DNA from 3 places in the Methylomagnum ishizawai genome. Region 1 is predicted to be linked to each of the others. Evidence: predicted binding sites of a transcription regulator. Region 1 holds the regulator's gene; each other region holds the start of a gene.
The links. The regulator HrcA, encoded in region 1, represses chaperone genes, less so after heat shock. The targets are predictions, from matches to a motif close to TNTTAGCACTCNNNNNNNNNGAGTGCTAANA.

Region 1 (2,224 bases):
TAATTCTCCAAACTTGTCTATATCAGGGTTGAATGCCGGCTTGTGGACCGATATGGGGGTGGGGCCAAGGATTTCAAGCTTGTTCGTCGATGCGCGGGGCGGCTTGGGGCTGGGCTTGGGCGATCACCACCATGGCCGGGCGCAGCAGGCGTTCATTGAGCAGATAGCCTTTCTGGAAGACCTTGATGACGGTGTTGGGCGCGGCGGTGGCGGAGGGTTGCATCGCCATGGCCTGGTGCAGTTCCGGGTTGAATTTCTCGCCTTCGGGGTCGATGGGGCGGACATTGGCCTTTTCCAGCGCCGCCAGCAATTGCTTCAAGGTGAGTTCCATGCCTTCCCGCAATTTGCCGACCTCGGGGGCGTCGCCGGTGGCGGCTTGCAGGCCGAGTTCCAGGCTATCGACCACGGTCAGGAGTTCGCGGGCGAATTTCTCGATGGCGAATTTGCGGGCGTCCTGCACATCCTTTTCGGCGCGGCGGCGGAGGTTGTCCATTTCCGCCTGGGCGCGGACGAATTTCTCCCAGTTTTCCTCTGCTTTGCGGGTGGCCTCGGCCAAGGGCCCGGTCGGCGTGGCGGCGGGCTGTTCGGTTTCCGGGGTCGGCTCAAGGGTCTCGGCGGCTTCTGCGGCGGGGTCTTCGGTGATCTGCGCGGATTCCGGCAAAACGTCGTCTTGGCTCATTGTCGCTCCTGTGTTCGGCAAAGATGGGTCGTCCGCGCCGGGTGGGGTCCGGGTGCGGTTTTTGAAGATTCGGGAAAAAATCCTCACGCTAAGATGGGGACAGGGATTTGTGATTCAAGGCGGCACCCACCAATTTCGCCGTCAAATCGACCAGGGGGATGACCCGTTCGTATCCCATGCGGGTGGGACCGATGACGCCGAGGACGCCGACGGCGTGGTCGTTGATGGAATAGGAGGCGGTGACGAGGCTGCATTGGTCGAGCGCCCGGTGGCCCGATTCCTCGCCGATGAAGATTTTGACGCCGGGGCTTTCGATGCAGCGGTCGAGGAGCCCCACCATGTCTTCCTTCTGGTGGAAGGTCTCGAACAAGCCGCGCAGGCGCTCGGTGCTGGCGAGTTCGGAGAAATCCATCAGGTTGATCTCGCCGGTCAGCACGAAGGGCTTGCGGCGGTGGTCGTTGGGTTGCAGGGCCAGCCCGGCGATTTCGGCGGCGGCGCGGATTTCCTGGCCGAGTTGATGGCGGGTTTCCATCATGTCCTGGAACAGGGTTTCGCGGATCAAGGCCAAATCCTTGCCCGCGTACAGGCTGTTCAGGTAATTGGCGGCGGTTTGCAGGTCGGCGGGGGAGAACTGCCGGGGCGCGTGGATGATTTGGTTGTGGACTTCCTGTTCGTTGGTGACCAGGATCACCAAAATCCGCTGCTCGGACAGCGGCAGGAATTCGATATGGCGGAAAGTCACCGATTCGCGCCGCGGCAGGGTCACGACCCCGGCCATATGGGAAACCTCGGACAATAGGCGCGAGGCGGTTTCCAATAGGTCGTCCGGGGTGTCCTGGTGGTTGTCCAGGTTGTGGGTGATTTGGCGCACGAGGTCTTGTTGCAGCGGCTTCACCGTCAGCAGGGTGTCGATGAAGAAGCGGTAGCCGGTCACGGTGGGCATCCGGCCCGCCGAAGTGTGCGGGGCGGTGATGAGGCCGAGTTCCTCCAAATCCGCCATCACATTGCGGATCGTCGCCGGGCTGAGGTTCAGGCCCGCCTCGCGGGCCAGGGCGCGGGAGCCGACCGGCTCGCCGTCGTTGATATAGCGTTCCACCAGCACCTTGAGCAGGTGTTGGGCGCGCTCGCTCAGCTGGGGGGGATTCGACACGGGCGTCCTCGGTGGGGGAGGGTTTAGCACTCTAAGCTATCGAGTGCCAGAAATTAGCAACCCCCAGATAATGTGTCAAGAAGCCCATACTATCACTAGCCGCCGCCCGGCGGAGGGTTCGTCCGGCTAGCGCTTTTCATCGGAACCCACTACTATCGGCCTGGGCGAACCCCACCCGCCATCCCCGAGCCACCCACCTTCCATGTCAGCACATTTCCCAACCGTAGCCTTGATCGGCAAGCCCGATGCCGAACGTATCGCCGAAACCTTGTCGGAGCTTTACCGGTATTTGGTCCAGCGCGGCCTCAGAACCTTGGTGGAAAAAGACTGCGCGGAGTTCGTGACGGGGCTGGTGGCCGAGACCGGCAGTTTCGCCGAGATCGGCGAGCAATGCG
Region 2 (2,224 bases), 1.5 Mb from region 1:
TGCCGGACTTGGCGACTTTTTCCAGCACCGGCAGCAGGTCGCGGATGTTGGAGATTTTCTTGTCGTGCAGCAGGATGAACGGGGAGTCGAGTTCCACGCTCATGGTTTCCTGGCTGTTGATGAAATAGGGGGAGAGGTAGCCGCGGTCGAACTGCATGCCCTCGACCACGTCCAGGGTGTTGTCGAGGCCGGAACCGTCCTCCACGGTGATGACGCCTTCCTTGCCGACCTTGTCCATGGCGTCGGCGATGATCTGGCCGATGCTCTCGTCGGAGTTGGCCGAGATGGAACCGACCTGGGCGATTTCCTTGCTGGTGGTGCAGGGCTTGGACAGGGCTTGCAGTTGCTTGACCACGACCGCGACGCCGAGGTCGATGCCGCGTTTGATGTCCATCGGGTTGGACCCGGCGGTGACGGATTTCAGACCTTCGCGCACGATGGCCTGGGCCAGCACGGTGGCGGTGGTGGTGCCGTCGCCGGCCACGTCGGAAGTGCGGGAGGCAACTTCCTTCACCATCTGGGCTCCCATGTTTTCGAACTTGTCCTTGAGTTCGATTTCCTTGGCGACGGACACGCCGTCCTTGGTCACGGTGGGAGCGCCGAAGCTCTTTTCCAGCACCACGTTGCGGCCTTTGGGGCCGAGGGTCTGCTTGACGGCATCGGCGAGGACGTTCACGCCGACCAGCATGCGTTGGCGGGCGTCGTCGGAAAAGCGTACATCTTTGGCTGCCATGGTTTCTTATCTCCTAATGTGTCGGTTCGCGGTCGGTGGGTTCAGGCTACGAATACGCCCATGATGTCGTCTTCGCGCAGCATCAGGTATTCGGTGCCGTCGATCTTGACTTCGTTGCCGGCGTATTTGCCGAACAGCACCTTGTCGCCGACTTTCACGCTCGGGGCGCGCACATCGCCGTTGTCCAGGGGTTTGCCCAGGCCGACGGCCACCACTTCGCCCTTGATGGGCTTTTCCTTGGCCGAATCGGGGATCACGATGCCGCCGGGGGAGGTGCGTTCTTCTTCCCAGCGCTTGACGACGACACGGTCATGTAAAGGGCGGATTTTCATGGTCTTACGATCCTTTTCCCGATCATCCGGGAGTTGTGTTGGAACTGCGGCGGGCCGGTCGGGCGACCCGCCTCCGTCGATTTGTTGGAGTGCCGAACGGTGTTAGCACTCGCCCCTAAGGGCTGCTAGCGAAGTAGAGACGGGGCTGTTTGTTTTCAAGGGCGGGGAGCAAAAAATTTTTGCGTGTATGTTAGGTTTCGGGGGCTTCGGGATCGGCGGGAGGTTGTTCGGCTGCGGCCGGGATGGCGTAGGTCTCGGTGGCCCAAGCCCCGAGATCGATCAGCTTGCAGCGCTCGCCGCAAAAAGGCCGGAACGGCTGGGCTTCGGTCCATTCCACAAGCCGGCCGCAAGTGGGACATCGCACCGTCGTGGCCATGGGGGCCTCACAACAGGCAGCAGGTGAGTTGGAACCGCACGTCTTCCGGGCATTGCACGGGCCGCCCGGCGGCGTCGGGCCGCATGAAGCGCACGGTGAAGCGGTGTTTGCCGCCGCTGATTTCGGCGAAATAGGGCTGGTCGCGCTCGACCGCCACCCGCAGCAGTTGGTAGGGCAGGGTGTGGTCCAGGGTTTTCTGGAAGAAGCCCGCCGCGGCCAGTTCCTCGCCGGGCGTGCCGCAACCGCGGATGAAGCTGAGCAAAAGGTCGATGGCGGTGCGGATCGGTTGGAATGGGAGGATCCATTCCGCCAGGTCGCGCCGGCGCTGGGTGTCGCCGAGTTGCAGCCAATAGTGGAAGGCGGGCAGGTCGAAGCTGCACGTCCCGCCGGGAATGGCGCTGCGTTGCGAGATGCTTTTGAACAGGTCGTTCTCCATCAGGGAAACACCGATCTTGCCGGGGTTGCCGTAGAGTTCCTTGCTCAGGGCGTCGAGCCGGGCCAGGAGGGTCTCCACCTTGCCATGGTCGATATCGGGTTGGGTGCGGGTCATCTTGGTCAAGGCCGCCGAGTGCCGGTCCAGTTCCTTGAGCGCTTCGGATTTGAGGTCGTTGCGGCTGAACAGGCTCAGCACGTCCAACAGGGTCGAGATGACGGCCCGGCTATCCCAGACCGAAGCCCCGGCCACGAAATGATCGACCTGCTGGAACAATTGTTCGAGGCGCATGAAGAGGCGAATCCGTTCGTTCAGCGGAAATTCGTAGATGGTGAAGTTGTTCAAGGGGA
Region 3 (2,224 bases), 1.5 Mb from region 1:
TCATCTCGACTTCGGTGGCCGCGCCGACCTTGATCACGGCCACGCCGCCCGCCAGTTTGGCGAGGCGTTCTTGCAACTTCTCGCGGTCGTAGTCGGAGGAGGTGTCGTCCACCTGCTTGCGGATCTGGGCGATACGGCCCTGGATCTTATCGGCGGCACCGGCACCGTCGATGATAGTGGTTTCGTCCTTGCTGATCTGGACGCGCTTGGCGGTGCCAAGGTCGCCCAGGCCAGCCTTTTCCAGCGACAGGCCGACATCCTCGGAAATCACGGTGCCGCCGGTCAGGATGGCGATGTCTTCCAACATGGCCTTGCGGCGGTCGCCGAAGCCCGGCGCCTTGACGGCGGCGACCTTCAGGATGCCACGCATGTTGTTGACCACCAGGGTGGCCAGCGCTTCGCCTTCCACGTCCTCGGCGATGATGAGCAGGGGACGGCCCGATTTCGCCACGCCTTCCAGCACCGGCAGCATGTCGCGGATGTTGGAGATCTTCTTCTCGGAAATCAGGATCAACGGATTTTCCAGCTCGACATTCATGCTCTGCTGGTTGTTGATGAAGTAGGGCGACAGATAGCCGCGGTCGAACTGCATGCCCTCGACCACGTCCAGGGTGTTTTCGAGGCCGGAGCCGTCTTCCACGGTGATGACGCCTTCCTTGCCGACCTTGTCCATGGCTTCGGCGATGATCTGGCCGATGCTGTCGTCGGAGTTGGCGGAGATGGTGCCGACCTGGGCGATGGCGTTGTTATCGGCGCAGGGCACGGCCATGGCGTGGATGGCTTCGACGGCGGCGGCGGTGGCCTTGTCGATGCCGCGCTTGAGGTCCATCGGGTTCATGCCGGCGGCGACGGCCTTCAAGCCCTCGACCAGGATGGACTGGGCCAGCACGGTGGCGGTGGTGGTGCCGTCGCCGGCCACGTCGGAAGTCTGGGAGGCGACTTCCTTCACCATCTGGGCGCCCATGTTCTCGAACTTGTCGGACAGCTCGATCTCCTTGGCGACGGACACGCCGTCCTTGGTGACGGTCGGTGCGCCGAAGCTCTTTTCCAAGACCACGTTGCGGCCTTTGGGGCCGAGGGTCACTTTCACGGCCTGGGCCAGGATGTTCACACCGCGGACCATGCGGACACGGGCGTCGTCGCCGAATCTTACGTCTTTCGCTGCCATAGCTTTATAAACCTATTGTCGATTGTTGCTGAATACGTCGCAAAGCGGGCCGGGGGCTTAGTCTTCCAACACCGCGATGATGTCTTCCTCGCGCATCACCAGGATTTCCTGGCCGTCGATCTTGACTTCGGTGCCGGCGTATTTGCCGAACAGCACCTTGTCGCCCGCCTTGACCGCCAGGGCGCGGACCTGGCCGTTGTCCAGGGTCTTGCCGGGGCCGATGGCGAGGATTTCGCCGCGGGAGGGTTTTTCGGTGGCGCTATCGGGGATCACGATGCCGCCCGGCGAGGTGCGTTCTTCTTCCAAGCGCTTCACGATCACGCGGTCGTTCAAGGGACGAATGTTCATCGGGATTCTCCTTTGGTTAGGTGGGTTGGGTCGCTATCCGGGCCGGCTGCCGCCGCCGCTGTTAGCACTCGCTCAATGTGAGTGCCAATCATAGCGGGGCGGGAATCTGTGTCAAGGTTGGGATTCAGCGGGGATGCCGCCATCGGCACGCTTCCCCGGAAAATCCCGCGGTCCTGGCGCTTCGAAACGCCCGCCCGCCGCGCTGGCCTCTAAATGGCGGCGCGTTCCCTCGACTTCAAGGCAAACCCCCGGCATCGGCCCGGCCCACCCATCCTTTCCAATCCCATCGGAGACGGTGCCATCCCCTTCGCCTCCGCGATGGCATGTATGGCTTATCCCATAGTTGTGCAAAAAAGCTCCACCCTGCCCCAGCATTGCCCGCACTTCCCTTTAACTCTGTATTTTCTTGACACCAACAACAAACATGGGCACCACACCGAACCGTTTATGTGATAATTATCAACGCCTTATTTCTTTCCCATCACCCAACGAGCGCAAGCGCCATGCACCATGCCATTCCAGACCCCGATTCCGCACGGCAAACCCTCAAGCCGTTCTTCCCCGCGCAACATTTCCCAAGGCTCGGTGCCCATATCAAGCAGCGCCTGGCCCCCCAATTCCACAATTGGAACCAGGGCCAGCCCGAAATCATGGCGGTCCGGCGCGATTCGGCGCACCTGCGGCCTTGTTTGAACCATGCGGGGCGGC

Region 2: groES (co-chaperone GroES) is a predicted target of HrcA. The motif match lies at 1,166-1,196, and genes of this name have one in related genera.
Region 3: groES (co-chaperone GroES) is a predicted target of HrcA. The motif match lies at 1,576-1,606, and genes of this name have one in related genera.

What each region holds. Positions count from the first base shown of each region.
Region 1 covers NZ_AP019783.1:3,533,776-3,535,999, reverse strand. Annotated here, with positions in the region: gene grpE (nucleotide exchange factor GrpE) at 74-679, opposite strand; gene hrcA (heat-inducible transcriptional repressor HrcA) at 768-1,829, opposite strand; gene K5658_RS16125 (NAD(+) kinase) at 2,032-2,224, shown strand, end outside.
Region 2 covers NZ_AP019783.1:2,025,227-2,027,450, forward strand. Annotated here, with positions in the region: gene groL (chaperonin GroEL) at 1-733, opposite strand, end outside; gene groES (co-chaperone GroES) at 775-1,065, opposite strand; gene yacG (DNA gyrase inhibitor YacG) at 1,256-1,441, opposite strand; gene zapD (cell division protein ZapD) at 1,449-2,219, opposite strand.
Region 3 covers NZ_AP019783.1:2,042,449-2,044,672, reverse strand. Annotated here, with positions in the region: gene groL (chaperonin GroEL) at 1-1,168, opposite strand, end outside; gene groES (co-chaperone GroES) at 1,226-1,516, opposite strand; gene K5658_RS09310 (hypothetical protein) at 2,020-2,224, shown strand, end outside.